Regions from separate parts of the Marinobacterium sp. MBR-111 genome, predicted to be linked through region 1. Evidence: predicted binding sites of a transcription regulator. Region 1 holds the regulator's gene; each other region holds the start of a gene.
What was found. Region 1 encodes sigma-54, which starts transcription at its own class of promoters, with help from an activator protein. Its sites were predicted from a motif close to TGGCACNNNNNTTGCTNT; they were not measured.

Region 1 (3,283 bases):
AATCCGACTGCACCAGGACGACGTTACCCGCCTGCCCATGCATGAGCGCGCTCGCCGCGGTATCGGCTATCTGCCTCAGGAAGCTTCGGTGTTTCGGAAGCTGAGCGTACATGACAACCTGATGGCCATTCTGGAAACTCGCAAGGAGCTGAACACCTCGGATCGTAAGGCATTGCTGGAGCAGCTGCTGGAAGAGTTCCACATTACTCACCTGCGCAATAGTCTGGGTATGGCCCTGTCTGGCGGAGAGCGTCGACGTGTTGAAATCGCACGGGCCTTGGCAACCGAGCCTGACTTTATCCTGCTGGACGAACCCTTTGCCGGCGTTGATCCAATCTCGGTCAGCGATATCAAACAAACCATTCGCCACCTACAGTCTCGCGGCATTGGCATTCTGATCACCGATCATAACGTGCGCGAGACACTCGACATCTGCGAACGAGCATATATCGTAAGTGAAGGGGGGATACTCGCACAGGGCACACCGGCCGAGATCCTGGCTAACGAACAGGTTCGCCGTGCCTATCTGGGCGAGCAGTTTTCCCTTTGATCCTGAGTCGTCAATCATGTACATCCACTCCGTCCACCTGGCAGCTCTGATATGAAGCAATCGTTACAACTCAAGATCGGCCAGCATCTGACGATGACACCCCAGTTGCAACAAGCAATACGTCTGCTGCAACTGTCAACGCTGGACCTGCAGCAGGAGATCCAGGAAGCCCTGGAGAGCAACCCACTGCTGGAAGTCGAGGAGGAACTGGACAGCGCCGAAGAGACCCAGACTGAAGCCCGTGATGATCGTCACGACGCCTCTGCCGACAGCCTCTCTAACGACACCGCTGACGAGGACAGCTGGGACGAAAACGCACTGGAAGAGCGCTGGAATGATGAAATCCCTCGTGAGCTGTCCACCGACAGCAACTGGGATGATACCTTCCAGCACCAGAGTACACCCGGTCCTGCCCGTGATGATGACTGGGAACCCGGTGATAACGATTCGGCCGAAGACAGCCTTCAGGATCACCTGCTGTGGCAGCTCAACCTGACCCCCATGAGTGACCCTGACCGTATGGTCGCCATGGCCCTTATCGATGCTGTCGATCCGGATGGCTATCTACGCACGGACGTAGATGAAGTTCTGGAACACTTCACCCGGAGCGAACCCCAGCTGTTTGCAGATGCCGAGCCTGAAGAGATTGAAACGGTACTGCACCGCCTGCAACAGTTTGACCCGCCCGGTGTCTGCGCACGAGACCTGAGCGAATGTCTGCAGATACAGCTGCGCCAGCTGCCTGAAAACACTCCGATGCTGAAAGAGGCATTACGCCTGGTACGCGATCACCTGGGTCTGCTCGGCAATCATGACTATCGTACCTTGATGCGCCGCATGCGCCTGAAGGAAGAGGCCCTGCAACAGATCATCAGTCTGATCCAGTCGCTTAATCCAAAACCGGGCACCAGCATCAGCAGTGAACAGTCAGAGTACGTTATACCCGACGTCGTGGTGCGCAAGGTGCGGGGGCAGTGGAATGTAAGCCTCAACTCAGAGGCATCCCCCAAGCTGCGTATCAATACCGACTATGCTGATCTTATAAGACGGGCCGACAACAGCGCTGACAACACCTATCTGAAAAACCATCTACAGGAAGCGCGCTGGTTTCTGAAGAGCCTGCTGAGTCGCAACGAAACCCTGCTCAAGGTCGCCACCGAGATCGTGGCCCGCCAGATCGATTTTTTCGAGGAAGGTGAAGAGGGTATGAAGCCGATGGTTCTGCATGACATCGCTGAAGCCGTAGAGATGCACGAATCAACCATTTCCCGTGTCACTACCCAGAAATACATGCATACGCCCCGAGGCATCTTCGAGCTGAAGTATTTTTTCTCCAGCCATGTGAGCACGTCAGACGGAGGCGCTGCCTCCTCTACCGCCATTCGTGCCTTGATCAAGAAGCTGATCAGCGCGGAGAATACCGCAAAACCACTCAGTGATAACAAGATAGCCGACCTGCTGAAAGAGCAAGGATTTAACGTAGCCAGACGCACAGTGGCAAAATATCGTGAAGCGATGAACATTCCGCCTTCTAATGAGCGCAAGCGTCTGGTTTAATGAGACTACAGGCACGCCGGAAGAACGTGCTTTATGACGAGGAGAAAACCTATGCAGATCAACATCACTGGCCATCACGTCGAACTGACTGACGCCCTGAACGAATATGTACGTACCAAGTTCGACCGACTGGAACGCCACTTCGATAACATCACCAATGTACAGGTCACCCTCAGTGTCGAGAAGCTGCGCCAGAAGGCCGAAGCCGATATCCACCTGGCCGGCGGTGAAGTATTCGCAGCGCATGAGCATGATGACATGTATGCTGCAATTGATGGCATGGTGGACAAGCTTGACCGCCAGATCATCAAGCACAAAGAAAAACTCAAATCCCACAAATAACCGGTAGCAGCACGTCACGACATGCAACTATCAGAACTGCTGACCTCATCCCGTACACTCTGCCACGTCGATGTGGTCAGCAAAAAGCGAGCGCTTGAGCTCGCCAGCCAGACTATCGCCGAGCAGCTGGACGGCATGGCCGCTGAAGATATCTTCAGCGGCCTGATCAACCGAGAACGCCTTGGCAGCACCGGTATCGGTGAAGGCGTTGCCATTCCTCATTGCAGAATTCCAGGTGTTACAACAGCCATCGGATTACTGATGACGCTGTCCAGCCCGATTGACTTCGATGCCATCGACAACCGTCCAGTCGACCTGATCTGCTTCCTGCTGGTTCCCGAAGACGGCGCTGAAGAGCACCTGCAGACACTGGCAGGGTTGGCAGAGCTGTTCAACGACTCCAGCACCCGTGAATCACTGCGCAGCTGCGAAGATTCCTCAAGCCTGCTGGATCGCGTCCAAACTCTCTGCAGAGGCGCCTGACATGCGACTGGTCGTCATCAGCGGCCGCTCCGGCTCAGGCAAAAGCACCGCCCTGCAGGCACTGGAAGATGTCGGTTTCTACTGCATCGACAACCTGCCGGCCCTGCTTCTGCCCGAGCTGATCCGACTGATGCTGGCTGAGGAAAACCCTAATCGAGAAATTGCCGTCAGCATTGATGCTCGCAACCTTCTGAGCAACCTGAAACAGTTCCCCAGTGTGATGTGCACTCTGCGTGAACAGTCCAAGCTGAGCACCGAAACCCTGTTTCTTGATGCTGGTGAAGCTACTCTGCTGCGACGCTATAACGCAACCCGGCGGCGTCACCCACTCACCGATAAACAACAGAGCCT
Region 2 (3,283 bases), on a different contig from region 1:
AGTCAGGCGTGAATACATGGCGCAGGTGATGACCCCCACCTTTTTGCCATCGGCCCAGAGTTCATCCCCCTCGGACGCGGCCTCTTTTCCTTCCAGCAAAACACCGAAAATCTTGAATCGCTCCTTGCCCTGCAGGCGGAAGTGCTCGTAGGCACCGCAGAATTCGGTCTTGTCCTTGGACACGGTGAAGTCCAGACCCAGCTCCCAGAGCGTATCGCCGGCCGGTTCGTTTTCGAACGGGTACATCTCGGAGTTATCGAACGGATAGAACAACAGGTAGCTTTCGGTACGCAGCCAGTCGAGAGCGGTGAAAGAGCAGGGAATAATGCCGAACGCCTTGCCGTGCTCCAGAATGCCGTCCCAGATGGTGGTGGCGTCGGCCGCCTTGCAGAAGATCTCGTAACCGCGCTCGCCGGTATAGCCGGTGCGTGAAATGGTGATCGGGCAACCGAACAGGCGTGCGTGCGTGTGGTGGAAGTAGGCCAGATCCCGGATGCCGGGGATATGCTCAGCAAGGAAGTCCACCGCAGTGGGGCCTTGCAGTGACAGATCGTGCATGTCGTCATCAAACAGCACGGCAACCTGTTTGCCCAGTGCCGCTTGGGTCAGGCGTTCATAGCCGGCGCCGGTGCCATGCACAACCATGAAAGCGTTGGGGCCCATGCGGTAGATGACACAGTCATCGATAAACTTGCCGGCTTCATTCAGCATGGTCGCGTAGACCGCCTTGCCCGGATACAGCTTGGAGATGTCACGCGTGGTGGCCCACTCCAGAAGACTCTCGGCATGTGGACCCACGTAGTGCACCTTCTTCAAGCCTGATACATCCATCAAGCCTGCCTTGGTACGGATTGCTTCGTGCTCATCGGCCAGAGTGTAACCGCTTTTGCTGTAGGTCCATGCCGTAGGCAGGCCGTTCCAGTCTTCAAGGTTTGAGCCCAGGGCACGATGTCTTTCAGCCAGTGCGGCGATACGCCATGAATTAGCCATTTTTCTCTCCATTGGTAACAGATCATAATTAATTCCTGAAGAGGAACTATTATTCCTGATAGGAAAGCAAGTTCCGGGCCATTAAGACTCAACCTCATGATTTATAAAATGAAAAAATAATCCCAATCAAAACTGGCTCGGGCCTTGGCCAATATTTGGGTACGGGTAGCTGAAGTGCGACCCGTTTTGGGTCAACCGGGGTACTTTTGCACCGTAATGATCATCTGCCCTGTGCTGAGTCATCCGGATACGGAAATGCACTGTTGCTGTGCCCTTATAGAGGAGATGTTTTGGATTGATGATCCTAAGATATTGAAATCTATATATTTTCATCTTTTGGCAGAAAAATTGCTTTTCCTGAGGAGAAATAAATTACACCACTAATAAATTTTGGGTAACCCAAAAGGAGTAGTGATGCAGATCGATCCATCCATTAAGAGTCGTCCAACCTACACGCTACCCGAGCTGGTCGCGACGGCAGGGTTACAGTTGTTTGTCAGTGAGTCAGACGCAGAGCACCTGCTGGAACCGCTGTACCGTCAGTGTGCGGAATCAGGTGCCCAATGGCTGGTGGCGGAACCGGGCAATGCCCCGGGCACGCTGGCGGATTCCCTGTCGGGCTACCTGCAACACATTCTGAATGACGCGCCGGTGACCACCCGGCTGTACGTGGCCGGAAGTGAAGGCTTCCTGTGGGACATACGCAATCAAGCGCTGTCGGCCGGGCTGGTTGATGAGCAGATCCAGCTGGCCCCTCCGATTAGTGCCGCCCGCCGGTTGTTCTGCACCCATTGCTACACCCTCATGGAGGGGGTGGCAGCCAGTCCTCACACCTGCACAGGGTGTGGTCGTTTGTTGTTGGTACGGGATCATTTTGCCCGTCTGCATGGTGCCTACGTAGGGGTGCAGATCAATGCTGAAGATCCTGATGAACAGCCGGAACAGGAGGTGTTGCAGTAATGAGTATCGACAGCATACCGGTGCGTGTGATGGCCATCGAGCAGGTGGCACCGATGATTCGAGAGTTCAAACTGGAAGCGATTGAAGGCCGACTGCCGGCGTTTTCACCCGGCAGTCATGTTCAGGTGATCATGCCGGGCGCATCGCGCGAGATCCGCAATGCCTATTCGTTGTGCGGTGACCCTGCCACGCCGCGCCGGTACAGCATTGCCGTGCGGTTGCAGGACGCCTCCCGTGGCGGTTCTTCTTTCATGCATGGACAGGTGAACGTAGGGGACCAGCTGGCGATCACACCACCGGCCAACCTCTTTGCTCCCGTGATGACTGCCCGCAAACACCTGCTGATTGCCGGTGGCGTTGGCATCACCCCCTTCATGTCGTATATCCCGGAACTCAAACGGAAGGGTGCTGAGTTCGAGTTGCACTATCTGTATCGAAGTAGTCAAACCGGCGCCTATCTGGATCAACTGCAGCAGCAACTTGGATCGGCTCTCCATCGCTATGACTCTGTGCAGGGTAATAAATGTGACCTGACTGCCGTGTTGAGCGGTCAGGGGCCGGGGACCCATGTCTATATCTGTGGCCCTGAATCGTTGATTGATGGTGTTCGCAGCACGGCAGCCGCTTTGGGCTGGCCAGACAGCCTGATCCATTTCGAAGCCTTTGCCGCACCCGAGCCGGGCGAGCCGTTCAAGGCGCAGCTGACCCACAGCGGAAAAACGGTGGACGTAGCGGCCGATGAAAGCCTGCTTGAAGCGCTGGAGCGTGAAGGCGTCAAGGTTCCCAATCTGTGCCGTGCAGGCGTCTGTGGCCAATGTCGCACGGCTGTTCTTGAGGGCGATGTTGAACATCGAGATGACTTCCTGTCCAACGACGAGCGCTCCAGCGGCAGCTGCATTATGCCCTGTGTCTCCCGTGCCGCCGGCAAACACCTGACTTTGGATCTATAGGAGCGACAGCTATGCGCATGTCACCCAAACCCGTACAAACCTTTCGTGATGACTTTACCTACAGCAACAGCCCCGGTGCCGTTGCACGTTTTCCGTTCCCGTTTCCAGAGGACGAGTATCGCTACTCGGTCAACATTGAGCCCCACGTGACGCCGGGGCCGGAAGGGTCAGTGTTTGAGTTTCTGCTGGATATCGACGAACACTATCTGTCGGAGATGGCCGAGCGTGCCACCGTGCTGGAAGAAAATCCCAAACGCTGTCTGGCGATGCCGCATATGGATCTCGCGTGCTGGGATATGATCGAGCGATGCATGACATCACTGGCAGCGGATTACCCCGAACATTTCAGCCTGCAGGTTGATGGTGACCAGTGGACCTGGGAA
Region 3 (3,283 bases), on a different contig from region 1:
GATTGGACTTGAAAACATGATGTGCTCCTCGGTGCCATTCGCACCCTTGTTGACTCATCTTTCGTTCATGGGGCGCTGCCAAGACAGCGCCATTTCAGTGAAAGCTCAGACCAGTTTTTCCTGACCCGGCTCCAGCGTGTTCTCGATGATCGCCTGTGCCGGCAGTGACTCTGGGTAGGGCTTGGCCGGGATTTCGACCAGGTCCAGACCGAGCACTTCGACCTGAGGCGGTACACGCAGGGCATTCAGTTTCTTCAGCACGTAGGAGATGCCCCAGCCCGGAATGAAGCCGGTCAGTGCCATCACGATGCCACCAATCAGCTGCCCGGTTAGAGTAATATCAGGCAGGTCACCCACATTCGGGTAAGAAGAGGCAAACACACCGACCATCACGACACCGTAAAGGCCACAGAAACCGTGTACTGCCACCGCACCCACGGCATCATCCACGCCCATCTTCTCGATCATGCGGCCCACAACCGGCATCAGTGCACCACCGCTGGCGGCGATGACAAAGGCCAGACCCGGGTAGTAGAGATCCAGCCCCGCAGCCACGGTGATGATCCCTGCCAGGCCACCGGACATGGTCCAGAACGGCTCACGCGAGGTCAGGTAGGCACCGATGACACCACCGGCAAAGCCCATCAAGGTGTTGAAGCCGAACGCGGACAGGTTGGTCGGGTTGCCATAGATCGTGGTCCAGCCGGTATCACCACTATTAAAGATGATGCAGCCACCCAGGAAGCCAAAGAAACCGACGATGATCATCATCAGGCCGATCAGTGACATCGGCAGGCTGTGTGGCGGGATATACATCGCAACACCGTTCTGGAACTTGCCAACGCGCGCACCCAGGTTCATCAGCACACCCAGCGCGAAGAAGCCGGCAACCCCATGTACCACACCAGACGCACCCACATCGTGGTAGCCCAGCTTGGTCAGCAGCCAGCCATCCGGGTGCCAACCCCAGGCACCAGCCAGAATCCAGACAGCGGAACCAAGAATGGCCGCCAGGATCAGGAAGGCACTCAGACGGATACGTTCGATCACGGCACCGGACAGGATCGAGCCGGTGGTAGCACCAAACAGGGCGAAGGCGGCGAAGAAGATGCCGGTACCCATATCCTTAACGTCAGGCCCCATGCTCACACTCCAGGGCAGCGCCGCAGAAGCATCAATCGGAATCAGGCCGTTCGGGAAGGCATTGTAGATCCACCAGCCGAAGAAGTAGAAGGTTGGAATAATGACCGAAAGGGTCAGAATATTCTTCATCCCTGAGGTCAGGGCGTTCTTGACGCGGGAAGCGCCAATTTCATAGGCGAGGAATCCGGCATGGATCATGAACATGATGGCAGTACACCACCAGTAGAACACTTCCACATTCATCGCTTGGTGCATTTCGAAAGTCGCCTTGAGCGACTCCACGGTTTCCACAGTCATAGGCTTGTCCTCGTTTATGCGGAAAGGGTCCGCTTTTGTTTGCTGCGTCGCAGCATATAAGCCCGAACATCCTTGCTCTTCAGTGATATTTATTTCCTGATAAGAAAAAGCAAACCATGTGCCAAAAGTATCCACAACCCATAAAATATAGAAATAACATTTATAAGATATTGTTTTATAACGTTTTAAAAACAATTAACTCTTGAGTGAAAAATTATTTTCTCGGATAAAACACCCTGTGGATAATTACCGTGCTTTATACGAGGGCTTTTCGCACTTGCGTGCACCCGTATTGTTCATTTAGTAGCCAAGCACAAAAAAAGCGCCCACAAAGGCACTGCTGTCCCATAGTTTTTGATCATAAAGGGATCCTCATTTGAGGGTCCCTTTTTTCTGGCTTTAGTGGAGGAGGATTAAGCAGCGCCCACAAAGGGCGCTTTCATGAAAGATATTTTCAGGGGTATCAGCTTCTCACTTTGATCCGCTCCGGATCATGGAAAGGCAGTGCCTGAACCTGAGCCGGCAACCGCTTCTGCAGTCCGTCCAGCTGACCCACTTCCAGTCGGGTACCCGGTTCAGACCAGGCGGGCTGAACCCGACAGAGTGCAATCATTTTGCCCAGCAAGGGCGAGGCCGTTGCGCTGGTTATCTGACCAACCGGCATGCGCCCGTCGTACACCAGATCACCGTGGTGAACAGGCTCATTGCCATCCAGCACCAGCCCCACCAGCTTCTGCCTGCTCTCAGGCGACTGCCGCTGCAGCGCCGCTCGCCCGCTGAAGTCTTCTTCCTTGGTTTTCATCGGCACGGTGAAGCCGATGCCGGCCTCGTAGGGGTTGGTCTGGTTGCAGAATTCGTGCTCAGCAAAGATCAAGCCCGCCTCGATTCGCAGCATGTCCAACGCGGCAAACCCCAGTGGCGCCAGACCATGGGGCTGGCCGGCCTGCCAAATCGCATCCCATACCGCTGCGCCGTCATCGGGATGACACCACACCTCAAAACCCAACTCACCGGTGTAGCCGGTCCGCGAAACCATCAGCGGTATGCCTTCCGGCCCGCCCAAACGGCCAATGGTGAAGTGGAACCACTTCAATTCGCTCACCGGTGTCCGGTTTTCCGGCTGCCAGATCAATTCCGACAGCAGCGCTCGGCTGTTGGGCCCCTGTACGGCCAGGTTATGCAGCTGGTCGGTCGACTCACGAATACTGACCCGATCTCCGCGCTGGGCGGCCAGCTCACGCAGCCAGGTGCCGGACCAGGGATCGCCGCATACCCAGCGGAAGGCCTGCTCCCCCATGCGGAACAGCGTGCCGTCATCCACCATGCCACCGGTCTCGAAACAGGCGGCCGAGTAGACAATTTCACCCACCGCAAGCCGGCGCACATTACGGGTCAGGGCATACTGCAACAGCGCTTCGGCATCGGGGCCAACCACTTCGAACTTGCGCAACGGCGACAGATCCATGACAGCGACGGACTCACGACAGGCCAGATATTCGGCACGCGCGCCCCAACCTTCAAATTCGGTCGGCACCCAATAGCCGCGGTATTCATCAAAGTGCTTGGTCAGTTTCGAAGTACGGCTGTGAAACGCGGTCTGTTTGGTCATGCGCGGCAACTCCTCAGGCACCACGCGATGGGCAATGGCGCGCTCGAACTGGTTTTCCGCGCCATAGACGCGGACATGGATATCGGTGGGTATCCAGCCATTGGCCGGATCGATGTCATCAGGGCAGGCTGAAGACGCGCATATCAGGTCCCGATTCGCGCGCAGCAGGACGTAGTCACCGGGACGCGACCAGGGCTCATCCATACCTACCGTGCCGCAGGGCTCGATCAGCGT
Region 4 (3,283 bases), on a different contig from region 1:
TTCACTTCTTTCTGAATAACTTCGGGGCGTGATACACCCAGCTCGAAGCCTTCGCGGCGCATGGATTCGATCAGTACCGACAGGTGCAGTTCACCACGACCGGATACACGGAATTTTTCCGGGGTATCACCGGGCTCAACACGCAGGGCCACGTTATGAATCAGTTCACGATCCAGACGCTCCTTGATGTTACGGCTGGTGACGAACTTGCCTTCCTGGCCTGCAAACGGAGAGTCGTTAACCTGGAAGGTCATGGATACGGTGGGCTCGTCTACCGACAGTGCCGGCAGTGCTTCGACCACTTCCGGGTCGCAGAGGGTATCGGAGATGTTCAGCTCATCCAGACCGGTCACGCAGATGATGTCACCTGCCTGAGCCGTATCAACTTCAATACGCTCCAGACCATGGTAGCCCATGATCTTGAGCACACGACCGTTTCGCACCTTGGCGTGGCTGTCGATTACCTTCACCTGAGTGTTGGTTTTGATCCGGCCACGGGACACGCGGCCGACACCGATAACACCCACATAGCTGTTGTAGTCCAGTGCGGAGATCTGCATCTGGAACGGGCCGTCGGCATCGACACGCGGTGCGTGCACGTGCTTGACGATCGCTTCGAACAGCGGCGTCATGTCGTCGGCCATTTCTTCGGGGTCATTGCCGGCAATGCCGTTCAGGGCAGAAGCGTAGACGATCGGGAAGTCGAGCTGTTCGTCGGTGGCACCCAGGTTGTCGAACAGGTCAAATACCTGGTCCATAACCCAGTCCGGACGTGCGCCCGGGCGGTCGATCTTGTTGATGACCACGATCGGGTGCAGGCCCTGAGCAAAGGCTTTCTGAGTTACGAAGCGGGTCTGCGGCATCGGGCCGTCAACCGCATCCACCAGCAGCAGAACCGAGTCCACCATGGAGAGTACACGTTCAACCTCACCACCAAAGTCCGCATGTCCCGGGGTGTCAACGATGTTGATACGATAGTCGTTCCAGCGAATGGCCGTGTTCTTGGCCAGAATGGTGATACCGCGCTCACGCTCCTGGTCATTGGAATCCATGATGCGCTCAGCGCTTTCATCGCGGCGGTTCAGAGTGCCTGACTGCTGCAGCAGCTTGTCGACCAGTGTGGTTTTGCCGTGGTCAACGTGGGCGATAATGGCAATATTTCGGAGGTTTTCAATCACGCGTGTGTACCCTGTGATGGTGTAAAGCGCGACATTATACGGAAGGGAGGTTAAACAAGCGATCACTGAGTGATCATTATTCTGTGACAGCAGTCTATTTTTTTCCATTGACCTCAGACTGATACTGCTCGCTTGCGGTGCAGTATTTCTGAGCCATGTGCAGATAGTGCGATCGGGTATCGCCGCTATAGGTATCCGTCAGTGCACGGTAACGACTGCAGCGGGCTCGAAGTGTGTGGGCGGCCTGCTCGCGGCAGAGTCGATACATATAGCTGCTATCGGGGTAGTTGTAGCAGATTGTTTCCAGTCTGATCTCACCGTTACGTTCCAGCCACTGGGCCGGGAAGCGCTTGCGGTAGCTTTCCTCTGAGGCGGTGGAGGCTGTCGCAGCGGTGCTGATGCTCAATAATGCGGTCATCAGTGTGGCAATCATCAATTCCCTGGCAGCCATGTTCCTCTCCGTTGGTTGAGCATCTCGTCGTCACAGGTTACTGGTAAAAAAAGCTGTCGGGAAGCCTGCCTCAGGCACAGCATTTCTGGTCTGATTGCACTATCATGGATTACCGATTACCAGTACGGCCCCAAAATCGACCATTAATGCACCTTAATGGGTCATTATTTCCCGGCATGCACGATTTTGGTGCCTTCTGTATTATCAAAGGATGTGAGATAAACAGAAAATCAGTGGGTTAGCATGATTTTCAAGATGGCACAGCCTTTGCTTATGTAATAGCAAACCGGTTTCCGGATCCGTAATGACAGAAGTATTGTTTTGGCAATACTTAATAACGAGTGGGGATAGCCAAATGTCAGAGAAGACTCTGAATCTGATCAAAGAAAGCGGCGCAAAATGGATCGACATGCGCTTCACCGATTTCAAAGGCAAGGAACAGCACGTGACCATCCCTGTCACAGACATGGGTGATGACTTCTTTGAAGACGGCAAAATGTTTGATGGTTCTTCCATTGCCGGCTGGAAGGGTATTCAGGAATCCGACATGATCCTGCGTCCGGATGACAGTGCTTCCGTTCTGGATCCCTTTACCGAAGATGCAACCGTTATCGTACGCTGTGACATCATCGAGCCGGCTACTGGCCAGGGTTATGAGCGTGATCCGCGTTCTGTTGCCAAGCGCGCTGAAGAGTATCTGAAGTCTACCGGTATTGCCGACTCCGCTATGTTGGGCCCAGAACCCGAATTCTTCGTGTTTGACGGTGTTGAGTGGCACGCCGACATCAGTGGCTGCGGTTACAGCATCCAGTCTGAAGAAGCATCATGGGCATCCAACCACAAGATCGAGGGTGGTAACACCGGTCACCGTCCGCGCGTCAAAGGCGGTTACTTCCCGGTTCCGCCGATTGATTCCCTGCATGATCTGCGTGCAGCGATGTGCGATGCCATGGAAGCCATGGGCCTGACCATCGAAGTACACCACCACGAAGTGGCGACTGCCGGTCAGTGTGAAATCGGTGTGCGTGGCAACACCCTGGTCGCCAAGGCAGACGAAGTTCAGATCCTGAAGTACTGTGTACACAACGTTGCGCATGCATACGGCAAAACCGCTACCTTCATGCCCAAGCCGCTGGTTGGTGATAACGGTTCCGGCATGCATGTTCACCTGTCCATGTCCAAGGACGGTGCCAACATCTTCGCAGGTGACGGTTACGGTGGTCTGAGCGAAACCGCTCTGTACTACATTGGTGGTATCGTTAAGCACGCTAAAGCGCTGAATGCTATCTGCAACCCGTCTACCAACTCCTACAAGCGTCTGGTCCCGGGCTTCGAAGCACCGGTTATGCTGGCTTACTCCGCCCGCAACCGTTCCGCTTCCCTGCGTATTCCGTACACCACCAGTCCGAAAGGGCGTCGAGTTGAAGCGCGCTTCCCTGATCCGGCTGCCAACCCGTACCTCTGCTTTGCAGCGCTGCTGATGGCCGGCCTTGACGGTATCCAGAACAAGATCCACCCGGGCGATCCGGCTGACAAGGATCTGTACGACCTGCCGCCGGAAGAGGCAAAAGAGATCCCGACTGTTGTCGCTTCTCTGACCGAAGCGCTGGATGCTCTGGAAGAAGACCGTGAGTTCCTGACACGTGGCGGCGTA

Region 2: ABIE61_RS15875 (dimethylamine monooxygenase subunit DmmA family protein) is a predicted target of sigma-54. The motif match lies at 1,328-1,345, and genes of this name have one in related genera.
Region 3: ABIE61_RS07740 (ammonium transporter) is a predicted target of sigma-54. The motif match lies at 1,547-1,564, and genes of this name have one in related genera.
Region 4: glnA (glutamate--ammonia ligase) is a predicted target of sigma-54. The motif match lies at 1,886-1,903, and genes of this name have one in related genera.

Annotation. Positions count from the first base shown of each region.
Region 1 is NZ_JBEPQA010000013.1:36,919-40,201, reverse strand. It holds gene lptB (LPS export ABC transporter ATP-binding protein) at 1-550, shown strand, start outside; gene ABIE61_RS10640 (RNA polymerase factor sigma-54) at 602-2,107, shown strand; gene hpf (ribosome hibernation promoting factor) at 2,159-2,449, shown strand; gene ABIE61_RS10630 (PTS sugar transporter subunit IIA) at 2,471-2,932, shown strand; gene rapZ (RNase adapter RapZ) at 2,934-3,283, shown strand, end outside.
Region 2 is NZ_JBEPQA010000028.1:6,458-9,740, forward strand. It holds gene ABIE61_RS15870 (aminomethyl transferase family protein) at 1-990, opposite strand, end outside; gene ABIE61_RS15875 (dimethylamine monooxygenase subunit DmmA family protein) at 1,405-1,950, shown strand; gene ABIE61_RS15880 (PDR/VanB family oxidoreductase) at 1,950-2,900, shown strand; gene ABIE61_RS15885 (heme-dependent oxidative N-demethylase family protein) at 2,912-3,283, shown strand, end outside.
Region 3 is NZ_JBEPQA010000008.1:18,533-21,815, reverse strand. It holds gene ABIE61_RS07745 (hypothetical protein) at 1-18, opposite strand, end outside; gene ABIE61_RS07740 (ammonium transporter) at 106-1,440, opposite strand; gene ABIE61_RS07735 (DUF1989 domain-containing protein) at 1,904-3,283, opposite strand, start outside.
Region 4 is NZ_JBEPQA010000003.1:95,318-98,600, forward strand. It holds gene typA (translational GTPase TypA) at 1-1,178, opposite strand, end outside; gene ABIE61_RS03125 (hypothetical protein) at 1,273-1,629, opposite strand; gene glnA (glutamate--ammonia ligase) at 1,985-3,283, shown strand, end outside.